Regions from separate parts of the Alkalihalobacillus pseudalcaliphilus genome, predicted to be linked through region 2. Evidence: riboswitches for the same ligand, from Rfam matches in the RefSeq annotation. Region 2 holds a riboswitch; each other region holds the start of a gene.
The links. Region 2 has a riboswitch for thiamine pyrophosphate ahead of thiE (thiamine phosphate synthase). Riboswitches for the same ligand answer to the same signal wherever they lie in the genome.

Region 1 (4,371 bases), 120 kb from region 2:
CCATCCACATCAGTAAGTTGGCATTATACGGTTGATGATGAACAAATTATTTACCAACACCTACCAACCAATGAGATTGGGTGGCATGCAGGGGATGGGGGCACAGGTCAAGGAAATCGAGAGTCTATTGGTATAGAAATCTGTGTGAATAGCGATGGTCAATTTGCTAAAGCAAGGGAACATGCCATCACATTAATTCGGTTTTTGATGGGGGCCCATCAAATCCCGATTGACCGAGTAGTTCCCCATCAACATTGGACGGGGAAAAACTGTCCAGCTACTCTTTTGAAAGATTGGTCAACTTTTATAGGACAGGTGCGACAAGCACAGGAAGTCGATTTGATTGTTAGACCTGACGTTGGTGGTGAACAAATTGGGGCCACTATTTTAAGAAGAGGGAGCAAGGGTAATGCTGTACGTCAACTGCAGCAAGACTTGTTGAAGTTAGGTGAAGTATTGCCACGTTTTGGAGCAGATGGGGATTTTGGTGCAGAGACAGAAAGTGCGGTTCGGTCATTTCAACAAAAACAAGGGATTGCCGTTGATGGTATCGTCGGAGAGCAAACCTTTAAGGCTTTAGAAAGGGCACTTGCCGCGTTAGAAGAGCAGCCAGCACCCCCACCGGTGCCACCTCCGACATCTGGTGGAGGGACCGAGAGAAGGACACTAAGAAATACAACACCTATGATGCGTGGCGATGATGTTAGAGTCGTTCAAAGAGCAACTGGAGCGACTGCTGACGGTATTTTTGGTCCGGCGACCGAGCAAAGAGTACGTACCTTTCAGCGAGCTCAAGGCTTAACCGCAGATGGTATAGTTGGTCCAAAGACATGGACGGCGATTGATAATCCGAAGCCGGCGCAACCAGCGACGCCTAAATATACACGATTATTAACACTGAGAAGCCCTAATATGAGGGGCGAGGATGTGCGTGCTGTTCAAAGGAAAATAGGGGTAACCGCAGACGGCATTTTTGGACCAAATACGGAGCGAGCGGTTCGAGATTTTCAAAGAAAGGAAAGAATAGCTGTCGATGGCAAAGTAGGCCCTGTAACATGGGGACGGTTATTTTCTTAATCATAATGAAAGCTGTTCTAAGGAAATCCCCTTAGAACAGCTTTTTTTGATCGGTACGTATTAAACGTTAATCTTCCATAGGCCATGATGTTTGCTCAAAGGACATATCCCAGAACATATATTCAAAACGACTCGTCGTGAGGAAAATTTCTTCTAACTCCTGTAATTCTTTTTCCGTACTAGAAGCAGTTAATTCATCGATTAATTGAATTTGCCACTGTGCTACAGCGCCAAATTCATCTGATTCATACATTCTAATCCACTCACCATACCATTCGTGCTCACGGGCACCTGGAATTTCACTTAAACGCAAACCAATTTCATAATAACTCCATGTACAAGGCATAATGGCTGCTAATAGTTCTTTTAGTGAACCGCGTTGAGCAATGTTTAGCATATAAGAGCTGTAGGCTAAAGTTGTCGGTGCTGGCTTTGTCGCTTCAAGCTCTTCTTCAGATATGCCTAGACGCTTCGCATAAGCTCTGTGTAAGCTCATTTCTTCGTCTAATGTTACGTGTAGCATTTTAGCGAAAACTTGCATAGTCGTTAAGTCTGAAGCTTTTAAGCTACCTAAAGCAAATAACCGCGAGTAATCGATTAAATAAATGTAGTCTTGACACATAAAAAATTTAAACTTTTCAATGTCGAGACTTCCATCACCAATTCCTTGTACGAATGGGTGTGAATGACTCTTCTCCCAAATAGGCTTAGCTGCTTCATATAAGCGCTGTGAAAATTTCATATTCTCATCATCCTCCTCGTTCGCTAGTCACTAGAGCGTACGACGACGCAAATAAACTCCTCTAAAAAGAAGAGGAGTTGTAAACAAGTGTAAGAAAAGTACACGTCGCTAACGTGCATACTTTTGTCTACTTCCACTTCCCTCCGCTAGTATTATCTAGTTCAGGTAAAAAGGGTTAAGGCTCATAGCCTCTCTCAGCACAAATAAACGCACCCCTAGTGAACGAACTTATATCATTTATCCCTTTCAAATTAACATATAATGCATATACAAGCAATGAAAATGATTGACCATTCAGCTAAATAGTTGGTAAAAAAGTGGGAAGAGCAGTAGGGTACTATGTAAATCGAAGAGGTGGTTATGCAGTGAGCAAATAAAATGTGCGGCTGAGGTCTTGATACGGTTTCAAATAAAAAATCGAAGCAAGGAGGTTAATCCTTTGCTTCGATTTAATGTTCATTACATATGTGTAATTAGTTTACTGCGTCTTTTAATTGCTTACCTGGCTTGAATGCAGGGTTCTTAGTTGCTGGAATTTCAATTTCAGCACCTGTTTGAGGGTTGCGACCCTTACGAGCAGAACGCTCACGTACTTCGAAACTACCAAAGCCAACTAATTGAACTTTGCCACCTTCTACTAATGTTGAAGTAATGCTTTCGAATACTGCGTCTACTGCTTTAGAAGCATCCTTTTTAGAAAGGTCTGCTTGCTCTGATACTGCGTTAATTAAGTCTGTTTTGTTCATGAAAAAAACTCCCTTTCATACCTTGTTTAGAAAAAACTTATTTTCTATCATTTTAGAAAACAAAAGCTTATTTCTGCATTATAGCAAGCTAATCTGCCTTGATTTAAAGCCTGCACTTACAATTTACTCTCCAAGCCTATGACTGTCAAGCCTTTCGAAGGAAAATCATTCATATTAAGCCAATATTTTCACCGTTTTTGACATTTCTTCGTATATTTTAGTGATAATGTCGAATAAAGAACGAATCCTTCTTAAAAAGTCATATTACATTTTTCGAATTTTCATAGGGCTAATCATAAGAAAAGCTAAGATTAAAGTGAAAAGCATAAATACATATTCCGGAATATAGGCGACAAGAAGAGTTAAAATGGTTAACATACAACCGGCAGCTGTAATAGGGAGGCCAAAGAAGAAACCATTAGATTCGGTAATATTAAACTTCGCTAATCGAATCGCACCACAAATAATAAAAACAATCGCAAAAAATGCACCTGCAAAACCAAATTCAAATAAGACCGCTTGATGAATTAATAAGGCTGGAGCTACGCCAAAAGAAATCATATCGCATAATGAGTCCAGTTGTTTTCCTAACTCTGACGTACTATTTAGTTTACGGGCAACAGCACCATCTAAACGATCAAAAACAGCAGCGATTGTAATGAGCAGTAAAGCGAGTCGTAGCTGATCTTGAATCGTAAAAAGGATTGCAAATGCACCTAAACTAAGATTTAATAGAGTCAGGATATTGGCAATTTGTCCTTTTAACTTCTTTTTCGTATGGTCAAGGCGTTGTAATAGCAACATCCATTTCACTCCTTGAGTTAATAATCACATAGGTTGTTCTATATCTTTATGAAACTTCCTTCAAAAAAATCGCATATTAAAATAAATCATGGTACATTTTTTTACATGCGCTATTAAAGTATAATCTTATCATATACAGGGTGTTTACACTACTAAAAGGATAAAGATTGCCAAAAATATTTACAGGTACATGGGGGACAGGTCGTTGAAACAAAAATTGTTCAGGATATTTGTTGAATTGAGTAATTCACCTTTTCAATCGAAGATAATCATGCGTTTTGCTCAATCTAAAATAAGTAAACGCATTATACCGGCGTTTGCTAAAACATTTCAAATTAACATGCATGAAGCTGAAAAGTCAATAACAGAGTATCAAAGTCTACATGCTTTCTTTACGAGGAAATTAAAAAATGGGGTTCGTACTGTGGATGATAAGGAAACAAGTATTGTTAGTCCTGTGGACGCCAAAATAGCCTCCTTGGGTACATTGACACCTAAAAGTGAGTTTCAAGTTAAAGGGCAAATGTATCAACTGCTTGATTTATTAGGAGACAGAGAAAAAGCACAGCAGTATGTGAATGGACACTACATCGTCCTCTACTTAAGTCCGAAAGATTATCATCGTATACATAGTCCTCTTACGGGAGAAATCACAAAGCAATGGGAGCTAGGAAAACGTTCATACCCTGTCAATGATGCAGGATTAAAATATGGAAAAAAGCCATTATCGCATAATTATCGCTCGTTAACAGAGCTGTGCGTGATGAATCAACATGTCATCATGGCTAAAGTGGGGGCGATGAATATTAATACAATTGCTCTTACACATTCACACGAGCAGCTAAAAAAGGGAGAAGAGCTCGGCTATTTTTCCTTTGGCTCGACAGTCATCCTGCTCTTTGAGCCTACTATGATGGAATTTGAACATCTGCAAGAAGGAGATTCCGTTCAAATGGGCCAAAAGATAGGGATGTTATTGACAACAGAGGGCGCGAAATAAAA
Region 2 (4,371 bases):
CGCTATTCTTACCGCTTCTTCCGCATTGGAAGCACCTGAGGTATTTGGTAAATAACGATATTGATTAGGTTCAAGATGTTGTAAAATCGCATCTTCTCTTGGCGCCTCTAAATTAACGCGACGAATCGCAAAGGTTAAAACTTCAGCTTCTGAAGCCTGAATCGCTTCATTTTGGACAAAGGGGTTCGGGTATCTTCCCGTTCCAAGGAAAAAACGTGAGTTTAACTTTTGACCCGCGATTTCTAGGTGTTTTTTTTTCATGATTATCCGCCTCCAACAAAATGCACAAGCTCAATCGTACTTTCTGGTATGAGTTGTACAGAACTACGCTTTTCTTGCTCAATAATTTCCCCATTTAACTCAGTCACAACTAAATGAGCTTCTAATTCAAAATAAGCAACAACTTCATCTAATTGAGTAACCTCTAAATCATGCTTCTCTCCATTAATTAAAAGTTTCATCCGTATCACCTCGCTTTAAAATGCCGATAAATTTCTGCGCTGTGGCTTGGACGTCTTTAGCACCAACAATTTCACTAATCATACATACACTAGTGGCCCCAGCTTCCAACACTTGCCGAACATTGTGTAACTTAATACCACCAATGGCCACAAATGGAATATTCACTGCTGCCTTTACTTCCGAAATATACGAAGTTGTGACAGGGTCTACGACATCTTTTTTACTATTCGTTGGAAATATAGGTCCAACGCCAATATAATCAGCTCCACCCTTTTCAGCTTCAATCGCTTCTTCTACTTTATGAGTAGACACACCAATGATTTTATCATGACCGACTAATTGTCGTACTTCGGATAAAGGCATATCATCTTGTCCGACATGAACCCCATCAGCGTCTACCGCTAATGCAACATCAATATAGTCATTGACGATAAACGTAACCCCATATTTCTTTGTAAGCTCTCGTAATCGTTTCGCTTTTTCAAAAACGACTTTTCTTGAGCTCTCTTTGTCACGCAATTGAATAATATCTACACCACCAAGTATCGCTTGTTCCATCACCTCTATCAAATCTCTACCTTGATGGAACTCATCGCCCGTAATCGCATATAAATAAAATGGTTTCATGATCTAACACTCCTACAAAATTAAAATAAGACCGCAATACTTTCCATAAGGAAAGAAATGCGGTCTACTCTACATAGACAAACAAGCAACAACTTCCCTACGCTGGTATCATCCAGATCAGGTTAAAAGAGTTAAAAGGAACATACCTTTTTCTCAGCCTACTTCCTGTAGGCACCCCTAGTTTTCTCATGTTTATTTAAAATCACTATTGACTTTTATTATGACAGATTTCACGTAAAAATCAAGCAAACTACTTTTTAAAAACGTCCACTAATACATCTTCTTCTAAGAAATAAATATGTTCAAGCTGATGACCTAAAAGAAGCATTGTACCGTTTGGCGAAGTTTCTAGAGGAACATTTTCAGGCCATTCAAACAAAACATCGATCTGACCGGTTTTTAGTGACATTTGTGATAATTCAAAGCCATTTTGATAATGAAAAAAGCTATCGTTATAAAAAGGCTTAAACCATAAAAGCTGCTTATTTTTCTGTTCGAAATCATAAAATGGGATCCACCATTCATTTGTCCCAGTCGTCAAAACAGGTACATCCAATGTTACTAATGGTTCGTCCTGTTGAAAAATAGTCCATTGGCTGTTCTCAGCATCAATGGAATGTGACTTCACCACAAAATAGAACCCATCACTTAAGTAACGGTAAGCCAGTAGTCGTTCTTGTACAATATCTTCTTGTTCCTCCTCTACCTGTAAGCGAATTAAATCAGCTATCGGTAACTCCCCTTCTTCTTTAGTTTTCAAATAAGCTAAGTCCCCATTCTCAAACCATTCCACATGTAGCTCTGTTAAATCAATCATTTGCATGTCTTGCTGGCTGATATCTAATAAATAGGTCTCAAATTCCCAGTCTGGCAAAAAAACAACAATAACGATTCGTTCCTCTTTGTCAGGATGAAAATGCACTTGATACTGCTCGCCAAAATTTTCTAATTTCATCGTTAACTGACCATATATATCAAGGAAAATTAAATGGTTATCATAACTATTTGACTGAAATTCTTGAAAGACAATTATATCCCTGTTAGGGCTCAATTGGACATCTAACATCATATTTTCGCTTTCAAATATCACCGTTTTTTCACCGGAGAATATATCATAATGGCTTATTTTCGTTAAATCGGTATCTTCCTCAAATAAAATGACAGACGTATCATCGATCCAGCCAATCACCTGTGTATAAGGATTTATGGTTTCATAAGGGATAAATGCTTGATTTTGGTTAAGCGGTTTGGAGATCTGCTCTTTCCAGTCTCCATCTATATGTGGTTGAGGTTGGACTTGTTCACGAAAGCATCCAGATAATAGGAGCAAAAGAAGAAAAGCGAGACCTATTTTCAATCTGCATCCCTTCTTTCTCATACATATGTCCTATTATCTCATGCACTAGCAGAAGTTACAATGAAAGGATTCATAAGACTTTTGATTGATTATTTCGACATAATTCAGTAGTTCCATCGTTTGATTAAGTCGTTCCGCCTATGTTTAATAAATCCGTCTTTTTAAGCGACGATAATAGCTGTAACACTTGATAATGATGGAAGTGAAACTAATGATAACAAGTATAAAAATAAAAAAATTAATGATTTGTAACGGCGAAGCATCACTAGTAGATATACTTGAGCTCATTTGTACAATTAAATAAAGATACATGATAATTAATGGTACAAACCATAATGTGTAATTTTTCAATACACTTTTAGCTTGGTTTACAAGTTCCAAATATTCACTATAAAATTGTGGAACTTCCTCATCTACCTCATATTCTTTTGACCATATCGTCCACTTTTGCGCTCGACCTTTTGTAGCAAATACTTTCACCCAGCCTGCATCATGATGGATCGTTTCATAATGACTTGTAGCTCTTCCTTGGAAATCGACAGCATAACTTGTTCGTTTACTGGACGTCTTATTAAATGTGAATTTAGTCCCTAACTTGTTTATATGGAAAAGGCGATAACCATTTTCCCCCTTTTCTTCTAACCAATCTACGAGCTTATCCGGAGCATATTGCCATCCAAACTTCCACCTTGTTATCGTTATAAAATCTTGAGAATTATCATGATTATTGTTTTCCTCACGCTTTACTAGTTCTAGTTCCTGCTGTCCATAAATACGATTCTCAACATTCTTAATTTTTATGACAGAGTAAATACTTATGACCATTAAAATAATCCCTGCAGCTTGCAACGTATAAGTAAGTGCCCATAACGGGCTCTCTACTCGAGTCATTTCACCAAGCTCTCCGGTTACAAACCAAGAAGTGCCTAGAATTGTCATCATGAACATTAATACAAATGCAAGATAACCAAGGTATATCATATACCCTCGCTTTAACAGTCGATTCTTTTTTAATATACCTTCTCTAGACGGCCTTAGCTGCGATTCGTTATCTGTTTGATTTTGATATATCGTCCATTTACCTTCCTGAAGCGTTAACGCCCATCCTCGATCATGTAAGGTCCGAGGCAATTTGGCTTCTTTTTGATAATTAATATGAAATTCTATTCTTTGTTGCTTTGAACTTTTCTTAAAGTAGAAAATTCGAAGCCAGCGGTTTATTCTTACTAATTGAAAATCATTTTTTGCTTGTTCGCTTAACCATATTTCTGTCTTTATCGGATCGTAACTCCAAAAAGGTTTACATACTTTCATGTTGAAACGCTCCTCTCTTTTGGATGACATTCTGATATAGCTCATCAATTCTTGTCATTTCTGCTTGAAGGACGGTTATACCTAGTTCGGTTATTTCGTACACCGTTTTCCTATCTCCGTCAGAGAAGCCTATGATGAGTTGGTCTTTTTCCATTTTTGTTAAGGTTCCATATACGGTGCCTGATCCGAGCTTAATCCTTTGTGATGTAAGTATTTCTACATGTTTGATTATCCCGTAACCATGCTTCGGTGTATCTAATGAAAACAAAATATAAAAAGCGGTCTCTGTCATTGGTAAATATTTTTTTATTATCTTTTCGCTCAAAAAGTCACCTGCTCTCTATATAGCAATCTATGTCAAAACGCGACTATGTCATACTGTGACTATATCACAACGTGACATATATCTACAAGCCCTGTTTAGAAACTTTTGTATGAAAGTTGTGCTGTTCTCACAAAAGTTGACTTCTTCGTTATTGTATTTGTCCTTATTTTGAAAATTGAAATGACCTGACAGACGATAGAGAGAAAGATAGCATTTTATGGTGAGGTTAAACTCTTTTGTTTACCATTCCTTTTCATTCCACTCACCCACCTGTTGTCGATAAAGC
Region 3 (4,371 bases), on a different contig from region 2:
ATAAGTATATCTCTAGCTGTTTAAACAGAAATAGTAAGTTATTTACCTCTTACAGTTTCTATAATGAGTACGAGGGCTGTAATCATATGCATAATCATACCGACGATCGGAATGATACCAATGATTGAGGTAATGATTCCCAATAGATGTCCAGCCTTACTTGTGCGACTAGACATAGCAAGAACGAGCCCGATAATGTGTACAGCTAACATAAACATAAGTGGTGCCCAACCTGTTCCAAAAATAATAAGTCCACCTAATAAAGGAATACCCCAAAAAGCCTCCAGTCCACCAGCGACAGCTTTTAATAGTCTCGATGCAGTAACCACATGATCTTCTCCTTTAATCTTTAATGAAAGATATTATATTAAAATATTGTTCGTGTGTGCCATTAGAATTCGTATTTGCTTGCTCCATGTTATGGTTCCTAAGCATATATTTGAGCGAGAGCCATGCTGAATAAAGAGTCATCAGTATTAAGTACATATAATCATATAATACGTCATCTGCATTTTTTAATCCATGCCTATAGCAAACTCTCCATGCTTATTTACATGAATACTAACCTGTTTATTTTTACGTCTTTTCTTCCTGAAATATGTAACTCCAATCATTTTGAAGTGGTTTTTGTAAGGTTTTGATTATTCCTTGTTTAATCAAAAAGTGTATGTTACCATAAAATAGAATTATATAGGACATCCACTAGGGGCGCCTTTTTTGGGCTGAGACAGTTTAACTGAACCCTTAGAACCTGATCTGGTTGATACCAGCGGAGGAAAGTGGAGCACGGATTATTGTCATGTAGACGTTTTATGAAAAACGCTTTATTTGGCATACTTTTCAAACATTCTGCTCCTCTACCATTTTTGGCAAGAGGAGTTTTTTATTTGAATAGAGAAGTAGGTTGAGTCCGTTGGCTATTGGGAAATGACTTTCAGGCAGGTTCGCCATGTTGTGATGTCCTCCAACTTAAAGGAGGAATTTTTGATGAAGTTTTCAGAGTTATTACGTAAGGAAGCAGACCCGGTTTTTGAGGCGATTTTTGAGCATCCTTTTATTCGTGGAATTGCTAAAGGCGATGTACCGAAGGAAGCGTTAATTCATTACGTCGAGCAGGATTATGAGTATTTGAGTACGTTTTGTCGCATTTATGGTTTAGCGGTATCTAAGTGTGAAGAGCGTCATGATATGGCATTTTTTCAGGAGCAAATTGGTTTTGTTCTAAATGATGAGGTACACCCACATAATAATTTTTGTCAGGTAGCGGGTGTTCAGTATGAGGATTTGCAAAAAGCCCCATTGGCGCCAACTGCTCATCATTATACGCGTCACATGCTAGAAGCTGCTCAAAGTGGTACCCTCGGTGAGACGTTAGCTGCCCTTGCTCCGTGCCCTTGGACGTATTATGAAATTGGCGTTCGCCTCGTTGAAGAAATCAACCCGGGACCTGAGCACCCATTTTATGATTGGATTCAATTTTATGCCAATGCAGAAGTCACTCAGATTGTCGAAACGTTTATTGAAAAAATTGACCAACAAGCCGAGCAAGCAAGTGAATCGGAAAAAACAAAAATGCTCGACCATTTCATCAAAAGCTGCCAGCTAGAGCATCAATTCTGGACGATGGCCTATGAGCAAGAAGACTGGCCAGTATCATTAAAAAAAGAAATAGTAAAATAATGAAAACGAGGGGTTTCCCTCGTTTTTTTATGCATAAAAGTATAGATACTATTCCATTAGCTGTTTCCACGGATGGCGAAAAAATGATTGATTAATCTGTTAACATTCGTTTAGATTAATAGATAAGATGGGATGCTGATCTTATTTTTCGTTCAATTCGCTCATGATAACACGTATATTCAACCAATGAGGAGGGGTGACATGCACAATCAATGGCCGTTGCAGCGGAAATTTCTCGTCCTTGTTTGTATATTAGTGACAGTAATTATGCTGATGGTAACGGTATTATATATATCCTTCGAGCGTGAGCAGATGCGACAAATGATTGGCCAACAAGCATTAACGACAGCCATTGCTGTTTCAGAAATACCAGAAGTAAAAAGGAGTATGGAGATAGATGGTGATGCGAGTGAGATTCAACCTTTTATCGAGAGAATCCGTATTCAATCGGGTGCCGAATTTATTGTCGTAGGTGATCGTAATGAAATTCGTTATACCCACCCCGACCCGAGTAAGGTAGGACAGAATATGGTCGGTGGTGATAATGAACAAGCTCTTGTTTATGGAGAAAGCTACGTCTCCATTGCTGAAGGTAGCCTTGGGATATCGGTGAGAGGAAAAACACCGATTTATGATGATGAACAGATTATTGGAGTTGTTTCTGTTGGGTTTATGGCATCGTATGTCGATTCACTATTCCAGCAAGGGTTACTTGGTTTCTTACTATGGCTGTCTTTGATTTTTATAATAGGTGTGATCGGTAGTTACTTACTTGCCCGCAGTATTCGTAATGATACATTTGGATTGGAGCCTTATCAAATTGCTCGTATGTATAAGGAGAGGGGCGCGATTTTAGAGTCAATAAAAGAGGGCTTACTTGCGACCGATCAAGCAGGGAATATTACGCTGGTTAATCATTCGGCTAAAGAAATTTTACACATCGAACAGGATGTTATCGGTAAGCCAGTTTTGGACGTATTACCGCACACCGAGTTAGCCCATGTTTTGTCAGACGAGCAAAGAGAGGGTTCCTACGAGACGACGATTCATCAGCAAGCTCTTTTAGTCCGCTATAAGTTCATTCATGACGATGGTCACTACGGTGGGAAAGTAGCTAGCTTTCAAGTCCGTTCAGATTTGCAGGAGCTTATTCATACATTGTCTGAGGTCCAGCAGTATTCTCAAGGCCTCCGAGCACAGACTCATGAATATACGAACAAATTGTATGCGATTTCAGGCTGGATGCAGCTTGGCCATCTTGATAAAGCCAAGCAATTTATTCATGAGGAAATAGGGAAACAGCATTCCTATGAAAAAGTTTTATTTGATCAAGTGGCAGACCCGACGATTCAAGCGGTATTGATTGGGAAAATCTCAAAAGCATCTGAAAAGAAAGTGGAGTTCTCCATTAATGAGGATAGTTTTGTTACGTATAGATGGCCCGATCAAACGACCAATCAGCTTGTTACGATTATCGGCAATGTTATTGATAATGCCTTTGACGCTGTTGCAATGGTTACCAAGCCGCAAATTGATATTTTCTTAACCGATATGGCTCATGATTTAGTTATTGAGGTGGCAGATAACGGTCTTGGCATTGCTAAAGAGCATGAGGACCGTATCTTAGAGCAAGGCTTTTCCACAAAAGAGGGAGAACACCGTGGTTTTGGTCTAGCACTTGTGCAAGCATCGTTGGCTGAGTTAGGTGGAACGTTAGAAATAACTAAAAATGAACCACAGGGCACCATTTTTATCATCTATATTCCAAAAGAAAGGGGCTAGGATCATGAATGTACTCGTCGCAGAGGATGATTTTCGTGTTGCAGAAATCCATCGCCATTATTTACAGGAGCTTCCTGGGATTAAGTATGTAGAACGTACAGCAAACGCGAATGAAACGTTGTTAAAGCTAAAAGATTGGCCTGTGGATTTGTTGCTTTTGGATGTTTATTTACCCGATAAGCTCGGTACGGAAATGATGGAAGATTTCAAAAAGGAAAATCCCGATTTACAAATTATCCTTATAACGGCAGCGACCGATATGGACATCGTTAAAAAAGCTTACTTGTCAGGTGCTGTTGATTATTTGGTTAAACCAATCGCATTAGAACGTTTAGCAGAGGCAGTCAAAAAAGCAGAGGCCAACTTGAAAATTCTTCAGTCTGAAGGAGAGGCTACGCAAAAGATCGTCGATGATTTATTCCAAGCGAAGCGTCTTAAGCTTGAAAAGGTGGAGGATTATCCAAAGGGCATTGACCAATTAACATTAGAAAAGGTGAAGGTCGTGTTGGAGGAGCAGAGAGAGGGAATGGCTGCCGAGGAAGTAGGTCAAGCGATCGGAGTCTCCCGTACGACATCTCGACGTTATTTAGAATATTTAATCTCTGTCGGTGAGGCCAAAGCTGAACTCGCCTATGGCATAGTAGGACGCCCAGAGCGAAAATACGTGTTACAAAAGAAAATCTAATGGGGGAGAGTAGTAGCTGAGGCTGCTACTTTTTTAATGGGGAAAATAAGGGGGGATTTATTTTGGGAATGTAGAGTGGCTGTGAATGCGCAGTCGTGAAGTGGGCAGATACTTGCAGTGCTGAGAACAGGAGAATAGGCGGAACTAGAGGAAGAAAAATGTCTCGCAGTGCTGAGAAAAGGAGAATACGCAGCAAAGGAGGAGGAAAACGTCTCGCAATGCTG

Region 1: linked by a shared signal. The riboswitch ahead of tenA (thiaminase II) and the one ahead of thiE (thiamine phosphate synthase) in region 2 are both predicted to bind thiamine pyrophosphate.
Region 3: linked by a shared signal. The riboswitch ahead of tenA (thiaminase II) and the one ahead of thiE (thiamine phosphate synthase) in region 2 are both predicted to bind thiamine pyrophosphate.

The regions. Positions count from the first base shown of each region.
Region 1 covers NZ_JAQQWS010000001.1:970,835-975,205, reverse strand. Annotated here, with positions in the region: gene PQ479_RS04790 (peptidoglycan recognition protein family protein) at 1-1,077, shown strand, start outside; gene tenA (thiaminase II) at 1,145-1,819, opposite strand; TPP riboswitch at 1,941-2,046, opposite strand; gene PQ479_RS04780 (HU family DNA-binding protein) at 2,293-2,565, opposite strand; gene pssA (CDP-diacylglycerol--serine O-phosphatidyltransferase) at 2,830-3,369, opposite strand; gene PQ479_RS04770 (phosphatidylserine decarboxylase) at 3,575-4,369, shown strand.
Region 2 covers NZ_JAQQWS010000001.1:852,659-857,029, forward strand. Annotated here, with positions in the region: gene PQ479_RS04145 (thiazole synthase) at 1-261, opposite strand, end outside; gene thiS (sulfur carrier protein ThiS) at 264-461, opposite strand; gene thiE (thiamine phosphate synthase) at 445-1,089, opposite strand; TPP riboswitch at 1,167-1,278, opposite strand; gene PQ479_RS04160 (YqgU-like beta propeller domain-containing protein) at 1,340-2,446, opposite strand; gene PQ479_RS04165 (DUF2812 domain-containing protein) at 2,591-3,760, opposite strand; gene PQ479_RS04170 (PadR family transcriptional regulator) at 3,747-4,085, opposite strand.
Region 3 covers NZ_JAQQWS010000002.1:303,392-307,762, reverse strand. Annotated here, with positions in the region: gene PQ479_RS08115 (hypothetical protein) at 39-329, opposite strand; TPP riboswitch at 695-795, shown strand; gene tenA (thiaminase II) at 988-1,680, shown strand; gene PQ479_RS08105 (ATP-binding protein) at 1,882-3,462, shown strand; gene PQ479_RS08100 (response regulator) at 3,467-4,147, shown strand.